One region of the Bacillus sp. N12A5 genome, then DNA from elsewhere that is predicted to be linked to it. Evidence: riboswitches for the same ligand, from Rfam matches in the RefSeq annotation. Region 1 holds a riboswitch; each other region holds the start of a gene.
What was found. Region 1 has a riboswitch for thiamine pyrophosphate ahead of MOC09_RS02215 (Ykof family thiamine-binding protein). Riboswitches for the same ligand answer to the same signal wherever they lie in the genome.
Positions count from the first base shown of each region.

Region 2: linked by a shared signal. The riboswitch ahead of MOC09_RS05140 (acetylornithine deacetylase) and the one ahead of MOC09_RS02215 (Ykof family thiamine-binding protein) in region 1 are both predicted to bind thiamine pyrophosphate.
Region 3: linked by a shared signal. The riboswitch ahead of thiC (phosphomethylpyrimidine synthase ThiC) and the one ahead of MOC09_RS02215 (Ykof family thiamine-binding protein) in region 1 are both predicted to bind thiamine pyrophosphate.
Region 4: linked by a shared signal. The riboswitch ahead of tenA (thiaminase II) and the one ahead of MOC09_RS02215 (Ykof family thiamine-binding protein) in region 1 are both predicted to bind thiamine pyrophosphate.

Region 1 is NZ_JALAMR010000002.1:351,288-354,395, reverse strand. It holds gene ykoH (two-component system sensor histidine kinase YkoH) at 1-465, opposite strand, end outside; gene ykoG (two-component system response regulator YkoG) at 469-1,155, opposite strand; TPP riboswitch at 1,257-1,368, shown strand; gene MOC09_RS02215 (Ykof family thiamine-binding protein) at 1,465-2,067, shown strand; gene MOC09_RS02210 (ECF transporter S component) at 2,069-2,668, shown strand; gene MOC09_RS02205 (ABC transporter ATP-binding protein) at 2,655-3,108, shown strand, end outside.
Region 2 is NZ_JALAMR010000003.1:378,384-381,491, forward strand. It holds gene pgeF (peptidoglycan editing factor PgeF) at 1-213, opposite strand, end outside; gene MOC09_RS05135 (YlmC/YmxH family sporulation protein) at 375-620, opposite strand; gene MOC09_RS05140 (acetylornithine deacetylase) at 702-1,982, opposite strand; TPP riboswitch at 2,069-2,170, opposite strand; gene MOC09_RS05145 (ABC transporter ATP-binding protein) at 2,183-2,977, opposite strand.
Region 3 is NZ_JALAMR010000013.1:7,575-10,682, forward strand. It holds gene thiC (phosphomethylpyrimidine synthase ThiC) at 1-1,553, opposite strand, end outside; TPP riboswitch at 1,686-1,793, opposite strand; gene MOC09_RS14905 (Type 1 glutamine amidotransferase-like domain-containing protein) at 1,862-2,554, opposite strand; gene MOC09_RS14910 (spore coat protein) at 2,681-2,911, shown strand; gene MOC09_RS14915 (hypothetical protein) at 2,998-3,108, opposite strand, start outside.
Region 4 is NZ_JALAMR010000002.1:197,771-200,878, forward strand. It holds gene MOC09_RS01340 (monovalent cation:proton antiporter family protein) at 1-1,534, shown strand, start outside; TPP riboswitch at 1,596-1,704, shown strand; gene tenA (thiaminase II) at 1,785-2,495, shown strand; gene tenI (thiazole tautomerase TenI) at 2,470-3,087, shown strand; gene thiO (glycine oxidase ThiO) at 3,071-3,108, shown strand, end outside.

The DNA.
Region 1 (3,108 bases):
AATGATTTTCAGCAGAAACAGACTCTCTTCTGTGTTCTCAAGCCTTTCAACCAGCTGAAGAGAAACCACTTGTCCATCAGTCCAAATAACCGGAACAGCAGCCTCAGCAAACAGCTTGCCGTCATGTTTTCTTACATCTGCCGTTTCCCCGCTGTGAAAAGACAGGGGAAATTCTTTATATGCTTTTTCCTTTGTCATGGTCATGACGGCTTTTTGATCACCATTCACTACACGGACCATGCCGTTTGCCGGAAGATAAGCCTGCAGCATGTCCTGCAAAGCCACTCCTTCTGTTTCAGCTGCATGCAGTGCTTCAGAAATGTTATCCGTCTCAGCTGCAAGCCGGGCTGCATCCTTTGAGGTCAGCGCAGATGAAAAAATGAGATAGACTGCGGTATGGACCAAAATTAATAAAATCAACAGCGATATTGATGTGTACAGATGAATCTTGGTCTTCAGCTTCATCGTTTACCCCTTAATGGCATAGCCGACCCCGCGAACGGTATGGATCAGCTGTTTTTCGTAAGGATAGTCAAGTTTTTTTCTGATGTATCTGATATAAACATCCACGACATTTGTATCACCGATATAATCAAATCCCCATACCGAGTTTAGAATCTGCTCCCGTGTCAGCACCTGTTGCGGATGCTTCAGCATATAGACGAGCAAATCAAATTCCCGGGGCGTTAATTCCACCTCTTTATCTCCGCGTCTCACTTCACGGGTTTTTTCGTTCACCCGCAAGTCGTCATATGTAAGATAGGTGCCGATATCTTCTGTTTTTGTTCCGTTTTGGCGCAGCGCCGCCCTGATTCTCGCAAGCAATTCCTCGATTTCAAACGGCTTTGTGACGTAGTCATTCGCGCCGATATCCAGCCCTGTTACCTTGTCAGGAATGCTGTCGCGAGCCGTTAATAAAATGACCGGTGTCTGCTGATCCGTTTTTCTCAAGCGGCGCAGCACTTCCAATCCGCTCAATCCCGGGAGCATGACGTCAAGAAGCACCAGGGAATACCCGCCTTCCGCGGCGGCATTCAGTCCTTCTGTGCCGTTGTGTTTGATGGTGACGCTGTATCCTTCATATTCCAATTCAAGCTGAAGCACCCTGGCGATTTTTTCTTCATCTTCCACAATTAATATGTTCCCTTTTTCCAAAAGCGATCATCCTCTCCTATCCCAAAATGAAAAAAATGATTTCATTGTTTACAAAATGGTTCTTATCATCTATTATGATGTCAAAATAAAAAATTGTATACGGAAAGCACTAGGGGTGCTGTTTTGGCTGAGATAAAGCGCGCAAACACGCGCTTTGATCCCTTATGACCCGATCTGGATAATACCAGCGTGGGGAAGTGCAGGTTGACCGAATGGTGTATTTTTTTGTGCGCTTAATCGATCTATGACTGCATATTCCCTTAGGATATGCAGTTTTTTATTTTACCAAAAAAACAGGAGGTCGGAGAAATGGATCATATTTGCGGCACAAGCAGAATTGCCGGTTTTCGGTTCTCTTTATATCCGATGACGGATGATTTTATTAGTGTGATTAAGTCGGCGCTGAAAAAAACCGACACATCCAACGTTTGGACGAAAACCGATCATATCAGCACAGTCCTGCGCGGATCGATTGATCATGTATTCGACGCTGCCAAAGCCATTTATCTCTATGCGGCGAACAGCGAACAACACATCGTCATGAACGGGACGTTTTCTATCGGTTGCCCGGGCGATACACAAGGAGATACATATCTTTTTGCAGACGGCAAGCGCGTCAATGAAGAAGCTGTCCGCAGCCTGAATGCGGAAGCGCCGTGCCAATTTGCGCTGTATCCGCTGAATGAGCCCGATTATATGGGCTTGATCATGGAAGCTGTCGAGATTGCGAAAGCAGAAGGCACCTTCGTACAGGGGGTCCATTACGCGAGTGAGCTTGACGGGGATGCACATGACGTATTCAGAACAATGGAAGCCGTTTTCCGCATGGCTGAACAGCAAACAAACCACGTAACCATGACTGTCAATGTCTCGGCTAACAGTCCATCAAGAAAAAACAGAAAGCAGGGATAATATGAAAAGCTGGAAAGTAAAAGAAATTGTCATCATGTCTGTTATCAGTATCGTTTTTGCCGTTGTTTATTTATTATTTACGCATTTCGGAAATGTACTTGCAGGTATGTTCGGGCCAATCGCTTATGAACCGATTTACGGCATTTGGTTTATCGTTTCTGTCATCGCCGCGTACATTATTCGAAAACCGGGTGCAGCGCTTGTTTCTGAAATCATTGCCGCTCTCGTTGAGTGCCTGCTGGGAAATCCGTCTGGCCCGATGGTCATCGTTATCGGCATTGTTCAAGGACTCGGGGCTGAAGCGGTATTTCTCGCGACACGCTGGAAAGCATACTCTTTGCCCGTCCTTCTGCTGGCAGGAATGGGGTCTTCAGTAGCAAGCTTTATTTATGATCTCTTTGTTTCTGGCTATGCAACCTATTCACCGGGCTATCTTCTCATGATGCTTGTGATCCGTCTGATTTCTGGCGCGCTTCTTGCAGGGCTTCTCGGAAAGGCTGTCAGCGACTCTCTTGCTTATACGGGTGTGTTAAACGGAATGGCACTCGGGAAGGAATTGAAAAAGAAACGGAAGCGGGCTTCAGAACATGCAAGCCTTTGATGAGTTCCTAACGGTTGACCAGCTCGGCTTCTCTTATGAAGAAGACGAGAAACCGGTTTTTCAAAACATTTCGTTTGCACTTCACAAAGGAGAATGCGCTTTATTGCTGGGACCGAGCGGGTGCGGAAAAAGCTCGCTCGCCCTTTGTTTAAATGGCCTGTACCCGGAGGCTTGCGACGGCATACTGTCCGGACATGTATTTTTATATCAAAAGCCGGTCACAGACGCTGAAACTTCCGAAACGATTGCACAGCATGCCGGAGTTGTCTTTCAGGACCCCGATCAGCAGTTTTGCATGCTTACGGTTGAGGACGAAATCGCTTTTGGGCTGGAAAATCTGCAGATTCCGAAAGAAGAGATGGCGGAGAAAATTGATGCCGTATTAGAAAAATTACGTATTACTCATTTAAAAGAAAAAACAATATCTGCACTGTCAGGAG
Region 2 (3,108 bases), on a different contig from region 1:
ATCGGCAATATATTCACGATTTTTAACTACATCTGCATCTTTGTCATGAACGTGCAATCCTGTATTTAACGATTCAAAAGGCTTTTGGCTGACACCGCCGTTTTTCGTTGTAAATCCGGCAATGACTTCTCTGTTGTTTTGATTCGTTTGTGTCCAGTCTTGTATCATGAGTGTCGAGGGTGTGGTAAGACTGAATGGGTGATATGTATTCATGATGATCCAACCTTTCGACAAACATTTAAAAAAGCGGAATTTCCCACTTATTTTACCACATCTTTCTGCATTCGTTGAGCGCCGATTTGCATATTTCTAAATGAAATGTGCCGGAAGAATCGAGACTTCCGGCAATTGCCAATCCACGGCAGACAAGCGCATTATGCATGCGGTTCATTTAATCGGACCAAGATGACATCTTCCCCGATTTTTACTATATTTCGCCATGGAATGACCAATTCCTCTTCTTTTCCAAAAAATCCGAGAACTTTCCCATTTCCTCCGAGTATGATCGCCTGAATTTTTCCAGTTGTCACATTGATATCAATATCACCAATGCTCCCCAGCTTTTTTCCGTTTGAGACATTGACGACATCCTTTACCTGAAATTCTGAAATGCTGATCATTCCATCACGTCCTTTTTCCGTCCTTTTTTCAAGTATATGAACGGGCAGGCTGAACCTTGTCAGCAAGAAGAAAATTTCATGTCACTGTTCTTTTTTACAGCTGCACCAGCTGATAATAAAATCGAGCATGATTTTTGTATACTCTACCAGCTGCTCAATCGATACCTCTTCGTTGACAGAGTGTGCATTGTGCAGATCGCCAGGGCCGTATATCACACATGGAATGCCGGCATTAAACAGCCATCCGCCATCTGTAACGGACTGAGAAACGTCCATAACCGGGCGCTCCCGTTTCACTTTCTCATGAGAGGCAGTAAGCGCTAAGACGCCTGGGTGGCCAGGGTCAACTTCCAATGCCGGAAAAATTTCTCCTCTGTCTTCAATCATAGATGAGCCTCCCCACTTGAATACAGGGCGGTTGTCCCTAAGCCAAATGTCACTGTCGCTCAGCCGGTTGATATAATCTTCTATTTCCGCAGCCACTTGGTCATGGGTTTCATTTGGGTAAAAATGGACTGTGATCCACAGCCGGCACTCGTCCGCTATAAAAGCCGCATGCCTGCCTCCTTCTATGACAGCCGGATTAATGGTATTTGTGCCTGGTTGAAAGCCGGGATATCTTTTCATAATGGACCAGTGGCGCTCAAGTTCCCCGAGCCCCGCAATGATTTTTGCCATTTTTTCAATTGCGCTTGCCCCGAATGTTCCTCCGCCTGCGTGAATCATATTCCGTCTCGTCCCATCATGAAACGTTTGGCTGCTTTTGATTTCGATCCAGCCTGTAATGACACCGCCCTGGCCTTGAATATGCATATCGCTCGTATCTGCGACAACTGCAAAATCAGCGTGATAGCCCCTCTTGCAGCATTCAAGCGTGCCTGCTTCTCCGACTTCCTCCCCGATAACCGATTGCAGAATCAAATCACCTGGAAGTTCAATGCCTGCCTCACGAATCAATTTGACAGCAAAGAGTACACACGCCATTCCGCCTTTCATATCAGAAGCGCCTCGCCCAATTAAGAGACCGTTTTTTTCAATTGGATGGAACGGGTCATGCTCCCATTCTTCATCCTCTTTTACCTCTGCCACATCTACATGGCCATTGATGATCAGGCTACGATAATCTGCTGAATTTGTTCCCTTTAGCAGACCTACAACATTGGGATCTCCCGGGTACACATCCCATTTATCGATTGAGAATCCTATTTCATTTAAAAAACCAGCAATCCATGATTGAATGCCGTCGGTATTTCTTGCAGGCGGAGCAGGTGTTTGATAAGAAATCAGTGTTTTTGCCAGCTGAATGAGCTCCTCCTTTTGCTCCTCCACCTTTTTTAACAGAGAGTCTATTTGTTGATTCAATGTGATCCGCTCCTATCTTTAAAATCATAAAAGCCATTTCATATGTTATGAAACGGCTTAATAAAAACAAACAGAGTCCTATGCACTCCGCTATTTCACCGCTTCCCTCCGCTGGCATGATCCAGATCAGGTCAAAAGGGTTGAGACAATGTCTCTCTCAGCTTCGCAAAGCACCCCTAGGATGAATCGATATGTGTTTGTCAGGCATTCGTTATCGGCTCGGCTCTTGTTAAAAACGGCCGGTCCTGATTCCATAATACATGGATTGGTGTATCAAAAAAAGCGGAAAGTATTTGATCAGTCAGCATTTCCTTTATTTCTCCTGATCCAAAGACCTCTCCCTGTTTTAATAAAAGGGCTTTGTCAAAGACCGGCAATATTTCTTCCGCATGATGCGTCACATAAAGAATTGATGGCGCATTTTCTTTGTTTGCAATATATGTAATCGTATCTAACAGCTTTTCCCGGGCAATAAAATCCAGCCCTGTGACCGGTTCGTCCAGGATCAGCAGCTCCGGATCGGCCATTAGCGCTCTTGCAATTAAGGCTCTTTGTTTTTCCCCTTGAGAAAGGGTTTCATAGCGGCGGTCGGCATATTCAATTGCGCCCAAGTCCTCTAATAAACCGATCGCTTTTTCCCTGATTTCCGCACTTGGCGTTTCATATAATCCAATTGAAGCGTAAGCTCCGCTTAGAGCAATCTCAAAGGCTGAATCTGATGGATATAATTTTTGCTGCAGAGCCGCTGAGACGAGGCCAATTTTCCGTCTGAGCTTCTCCCCAAGCTCCGTTTTACCAAACTCATGGCCAAGCACCTGCATCTCACCGGATGTTGGGAAGTAATATGAGCAAAGCATATTTAACAGCGCTGTCTTTCCGGCGCCATTCAGTCCGTAAAGCACCCAATTCTCCTTTTCCTCCACCTTCCAATGAATATTCCTCAGTATCCATTTTCCATTTCGTTTTAGTGAGACATTGTCAAGCTGCAAAATCATCGTGGTCCTCCTCTAAACTCTTATAATTGTTTTAATTTTCATAAAACTTCGTACGGACTAGGATACCTTATTTTTTCCAAAACGTAAACCACCCGCAATCAATAGAAAAGCCTTTAAAACAAAAATCGTTT
Region 3 (3,108 bases), on a different contig from region 1:
TCCGGATCAAGGGATAGATTAAACTGATCCCGCCAGCGGAATTCAAAACGGGCTTTCGATAAAGCATCATCCCGTATTTGCGCTCCGGGGTGCCCTTTTGCAAGGTCTGCCGCATGCGCCGCAATTTTATATGTAATAACTCCTTCCCGAACATCGTCACGGTTAGGCAGCCCCAAATGCTCCTTCGGCGTTACATAACAAAGCATTGCTGTCCCATACCAGCCGATCATCGCCGCTCCGATCGCTGATGTAATATGGTCATAGCCCGGCGCAATATCTGTTGTCAGCGGCCCTAATGTGTAAAAAGGCGCTTCTTTGCAAATGTCCATTTGTTTATCGACATTCTCTTTGATTTTATGCATCGGCACATGCCCAGGCCCTTCAATCATCACCTGAACATCATGCTTCCAGGCAATTTGCGTCAGCTCTCCAAGCGTCTCTAATTCAGCAAACTGCGCTTCGTCATTGGCATCAGCGATTGATCCGGGACGAAGTCCGTCCCCAAGAGAAAAAGCAATATCATACATTTTCATGATTTCACAAATTTCTTCAAAATGACTATACAAGAAGCTTTCCTGATGGTGAGCCAGACACCACTGCGCCATAATTGCTCCCCCGCGTGACACGATTCCGGTTGTCCGTTTGGCAGTCAGCGGCACATAGCGAAGCAAAACACCTGCGTGAATCGTAAAATAATCCACTCCCTGCTCTGCCTGTTCGATCAGCGTATCACGATAAATGTCCCACGTTAAATCCTCCGCTACGCCGTTTACTTTTTCAAGCGCCTGATAAATCGGAACAGTCCCCACGGGCACAGGACAATTGCGGATAATCCATTCACGCGTCGTATGAATGTCTTTTCCGGTAGAAAGGTCCATCATCGTATCCGCTCCCCAGCGTATGGCCCACGTCATTTTTTCCACTTCTTCTTCAATGGATGACGTAACGGCTGAATTCCCGATATTCGCATTGATCTTCACATGAAAATTCCTTCCGATAATCATCGGTTCACTTTCAGGGTGATTAATGTTTGAAGGAATGATCGCCCGGCCGCTGGCTACCTCGTCTCTGACAAACTCAGGAGACACATGCTCGCGAATGGCGATAAACTCCATCTCAGGAGTAATGATCCCCTTTTTGGCATAGTGCATTTGCGTGACATTTTGACCTGCCTTCGCCCTCAGCGGTTTCCGCTTTAGTCCGGGATAGCTTGCGTTTGGATTTGCTTTTTTATAACCGTTATCTTCTGGTTTTACAGCCCGTCCTTCATACTCTTCCACATCGCCGCGCTCTGTGATCCATTTTTGGCGGAGAGGATTTAAACCTTCTTCAATATTAATTGTCACATCAGGGTCCGTATAAGGTCCGCTTGTATCATAGACACGCACAGGCGCGTTTTCCTCTTCACCGAACGATCCCGTCGTCGGACTCAATGCGATCTCCCTCATCGGCACTTGGATGTCCGAAGAAGACCCCTCCACGTACACTTTCTTGCTCCCCGAAAAACTCGACATAATGGAAATGTTGGCTTGCTGCACTGAATTGTTTTGCATTACTTATCCTTCCCCTCTCTTCGTTTGAAAGGACAAAATCAAGCCCATAACCAGCACAAAAAACCGGATTCAAATGAATGAACCCGGTTACAGTCAGAAAGAAACATATTATTGCCCAGCACGACAATAATAAAAACAATTCCTCTACTTCCCCACGCTGGTACGAACCAGATCAGGTCCAAAGGGTTAAGAAGCTTGCCTTCTCTCTCAGCCCGATAGCGGGCACCCCCAGTAACTATTGATTTCGCACTCATCTTAACATAAAACCAATCTGAAAAAAAGGGGAATATAGATAATATTCAGCTAATTCATCCTAAATATTTGACAGGCAGCTGGATTTCAGCTATTTCATATTCATCCATCATCACCCGATATGCCTTTGCACCCGGTCTTGAACTCACTGTCTGAAACAGCTGATCATTTATGAAATGGAGAGCCGCTCCGTCGTCCGCCGCATAGCCATCACTCAGAAATTCATTAGATATCAGCTGGTGGTATATCGGCCTCCGGTCCTTTTCACCATCATAATGAGGACAAAAACTCCCTTGCAACAAACCTAAACTTTTCATACTTGTCAGCGGCCCGGCCGAATCTGTGACCCCTTCTTCAAACCAGCAGATCGCACCGGCACTTAATCCAGCTAGAATCAAACCGTTCTTCCATGCTTCTCTGAGAATAAGATCCAGCCCCCACTCCTTCCACAGTACAAGCATATTCCTCGTATTTCCCCCGCCAACATATATTACATCCTGTTCCATAACAAAAGATAGTAAATCTGTTGTCGGCGGCTTAAATAAGGATAAATGAGACGGCACACAATCCAGTGTTTGAAAAGCATCATAAAACCGCTGAACATAGTTTTGGGAATCACCGCTCGCCGTCGGCAGAAAACAAATGCGAGGTGACTTCCGCTCCGATTGATTGATGATATATTGATCGAGAGACAAATTATCCGGCTCCATTGAAAAACCCCCTCCGCCCATCGCAATAATCTGCTTCATCATCCCACTCCCCCGGAAAAATTTGTTATTCATTATAGCATTTTGTATAAAAGCAAGACACAAAGCAAAATATTTTCTTATCAGGGGAACAAGAAAATAACATCCTGTACAGGAGGTGGCTTGCCATTGAACAATGTCTTTGATCCGATTAACGCCATAGCTATACCTGCAACTGCCCTTGATTTCTTAGCAACAACAAAAAACAGCATTAACAAGTACACTGCCGCGATAAAGGAAACCTCGAACCCTCACCTCCGAAGAGCATTGCATGATCAATTAGATGCAGCTGTTTATCTGCATGGAGAACTGTCAGAACTCCTGTTGGAAAAAGGCTTTGTCCTAGATAAACCATTTTAAATCGACTCGCTTTTATGTTGCAGAGAACTGTAAACAGGCCATAAAAAATGACGGTCTCTCATTTTATGAAAGACCGTCTCTTTCCTTTATTGCTCCACTCTTCTTAAAGCCTCGTTTACTGTTTCTTTTATAAACGCATCTTCCCCGCCCAATCGGTCTAAACTGAGATCGCCGTTTCTCAGCCTTTCAGATATATT
Region 4 (3,108 bases), 150 kb from region 1:
ATCTATTATTTTTGCCGGTATTTTTATTTTATCATTGCTGCTGTCCTATGGGTTCGTCTTGGCAGGGTTTATCCAAAATGCTTTTTTAATGACACTTATTATTTCAACGATTTCATTAGGTGTTGTCGTTCCAACGTTAAAAGAAGAACGGATCATGAATTCAAATATCGGGCAGATTATTTTGCTCGTTGCTGTTATCGCTGATTTGGCCACGATGATTCTTCTAGCTGTTTTTTCTTCTTTATACGGAGAGGACAGCGGAAACATGTGGCTCTTGATGATCCTGTTTGCGGCCGGAGTGGTGCTTTACTTTTTCGGCCGGGTCTTTAAACATCGCTCTTTTGTTCAGTCCATGTCAAAAGGGACGATCCAGATCGGGACACGTGCCATTTTTACGTTAATTATTGTCCTTGTTGCCTTGTCTGAATCACTTGGGGCAGAAAATATTCTCGGCGCTTTCTTAGCGGGGGTTCTTGTTTCCCTTCTTTCGCCAAACAAAGAACTTGTTCAGCAGCTGGATTCATTTGGCTACGGGTTCTTAATACCGATTTTCTTTGTGATGGTCGGTGTGAAGCTGGATATTTGGACTCTTTTCCAGGATAAAACCATTTTAATTATGATTCCGCTTCTGCTTCTGGCGCTGTTAGTCAGCAAAATCATTCCTGTTATGTACCTAAAGAAGTGGTATGATAACCGAACCGTTTTCGCGTCTGGTTTCCTGCTGACATCAACGCTTTCGCTCGTGATTGCCGCTGCGACGATCGGCCAGCAGCTTCACGTGATCAGCGCAAATATGTCAGGAGCGCTAATTTTAGTAGCCGTCATTGCGAGTATTTTTACGCCGATCTGTTTTAAAAAATTGTACAAACGGGAAGAGCAGCCTGAGGAGAAAAAGACGATTACGTTCATCGGCGCCAATCAAATGACTTTGCCTGTTACACTTGAGCTGCCGGAGAACGAGTATGACGTGCGGGTTGTGCACGTTTATCAAGAGAATGCGGAGGAAAAGCTGTCAGAATCAGTGTTTACGGTTGAGACGATTGCTGATTATGAGCCTGAAACCCTAGATTCACTCGATATTTTTGATACGGATATCCTCGTTGTGGCGACAGGGAATGAAGACATGAATGCCGAGATTGCACTACTTGCAAAAGAAAAAGGCACAGAAAGAGTCATTGCCAGCGTCGGATCACCTGAGAATGAAGCAGCTCTGAAGGAGCAGGGGATTAGCATCTTTTCTATTCTGCTGTCGACAAAAACATTGCTTCGCGCGCTGATAGAAGCCCCAGGCGTCATGAAGCTGCTCACGAACCAAGAATCTTCGCTGTATCAAATTAATATGGAAAACAGCAAATACGACGGTGTCATTTTGCGGGAATTCCCTCTAACAGGCGACGTCATTTTTGTCAGGATTTTCAGAGGTGTGGACAGCATCGTTCCTCATGGAGACACAAGGCTGAAACTTGGAGACCGCTTAATTGTCACCGGATCTCGCGAGTACGTAACGGAGCTTAAGAAAACATTGGAAGGTTAAATCTTGACCAATTAGGGATTCGTGTTAATATAGAGGTGCAGAACAATTCAATATGTATTCGTATAACCACTAGGGGTGTCCTTCATAAGGGCTGAGATAAAAGTGTGACTTTTAGACCCTCATAACTTGAACAGGTTCAGACCTGCGTAGGGAAGTGGAGCGGTATTTGTGTATTTTACTATGCCAATTCCAAACCACTTTTCCTTGCGGGAAAGTGGTTTTTTTATTTATCAGACAGGGGGAATGATGTGTGAAGTTTTCAGAAGAATGCCGCAGTGCAGCCGCAGAATGGTGGGAGGGGAGTTTTGTCCATCCGTTTGTTCAGGGAATCGGTGACGGAACGCTTCCGATTGACCGTTTTAAATACTACGTGCTTCAAGATTCTTATTATTTAACGCATTTTGCGAAGGTGCAATCGTTCGGCGCCGCTTATGCGAAGGACCTTTATACGACGGGACGGATGGCAAGCCACGCCCAAGGTACATATGAGGCGGAAATGTCGCTTCATCGCGAGTTTGCCGAACTGTTGGAAATCAGTGAAGAGGAGCGTAAGGCGTTTAAGCCGTCTCCTACGGCGTACTCATATACATCCCATATGTACCGTTCGGTTTTGAGCGGGAATTTTGCTGAGATTTTAGCGGCCCTTCTACCGTGCTATTGGCTTTATTACGAGGTTGGCGAGAAATTGCTGCATTGTGATCCGGGGCATCCGATTTATCAGAAGTGGATCGGCACATACGGAGGTGACTGGTTCAAACAGCAGGTCGAAGAGCAAGTCAACCGGTTTGATGAGCTGGCGGAAAACAGCACGGAGGAAGTGCGCGCCAAGATGAAAGAGAATTTTGTCATCTCCAGCTACTATGAATATCAATTTTGGGGAATGGCCTATCAGAAAGAAGGCTGGTCCGACAGCGGCATAAAAGAGGTGGAGGAACTTGGAGCTTCACGCCATAACGGATGACTGCAAACCGGTTGAAGAGTTAGCGAGAACAATCATAGCTATTCAGAATGAAGTTGATTTTATACACATCCGGGAACGGTCAAAATCGGCGGCAGATATTTTGAAACTGCTTGAGCTTACGTCCGAAGGCGGTGTGGATAAACGAAAATTGGTCATGAACGGGCGGGTGGATATTGCGCTTTTTTCTACGATTCATCGCGTGCAGCTGCCGAGCAGCAGCTTTTCGCCGAAGCAGGTCAGAGCCAGATTTCCTCACCTTCATATCGGGCGGTCGGTGCATTCACTGGAGGAAGCGGTTCAAGCTGAAAAGGAAGACGCCGACTACGTGTTGTTCGGTCATGTGTTTGATACAGATTGCAAAAAGGGTCTTGAAGGCAGAGGTTTGTCTTTGCTGTCAGATATCAAAAAACGGATTTCTATCCCGGTTATTGCCATCGGCGGGATGGCGCCGGACAAATTAAGAGGCGTAAAACAAGCAGGGGCAGACGGTATCGCTGTCATGTCGGGAATTTTTTCTTCGGCTGACCCTTTGGAAGCTGCCAGACGATATTCCCGCAAGCTAAAGGAGATGCGCTATGAAAAGGCATTTTGATGCAGTTGTCATTGGAGGCGG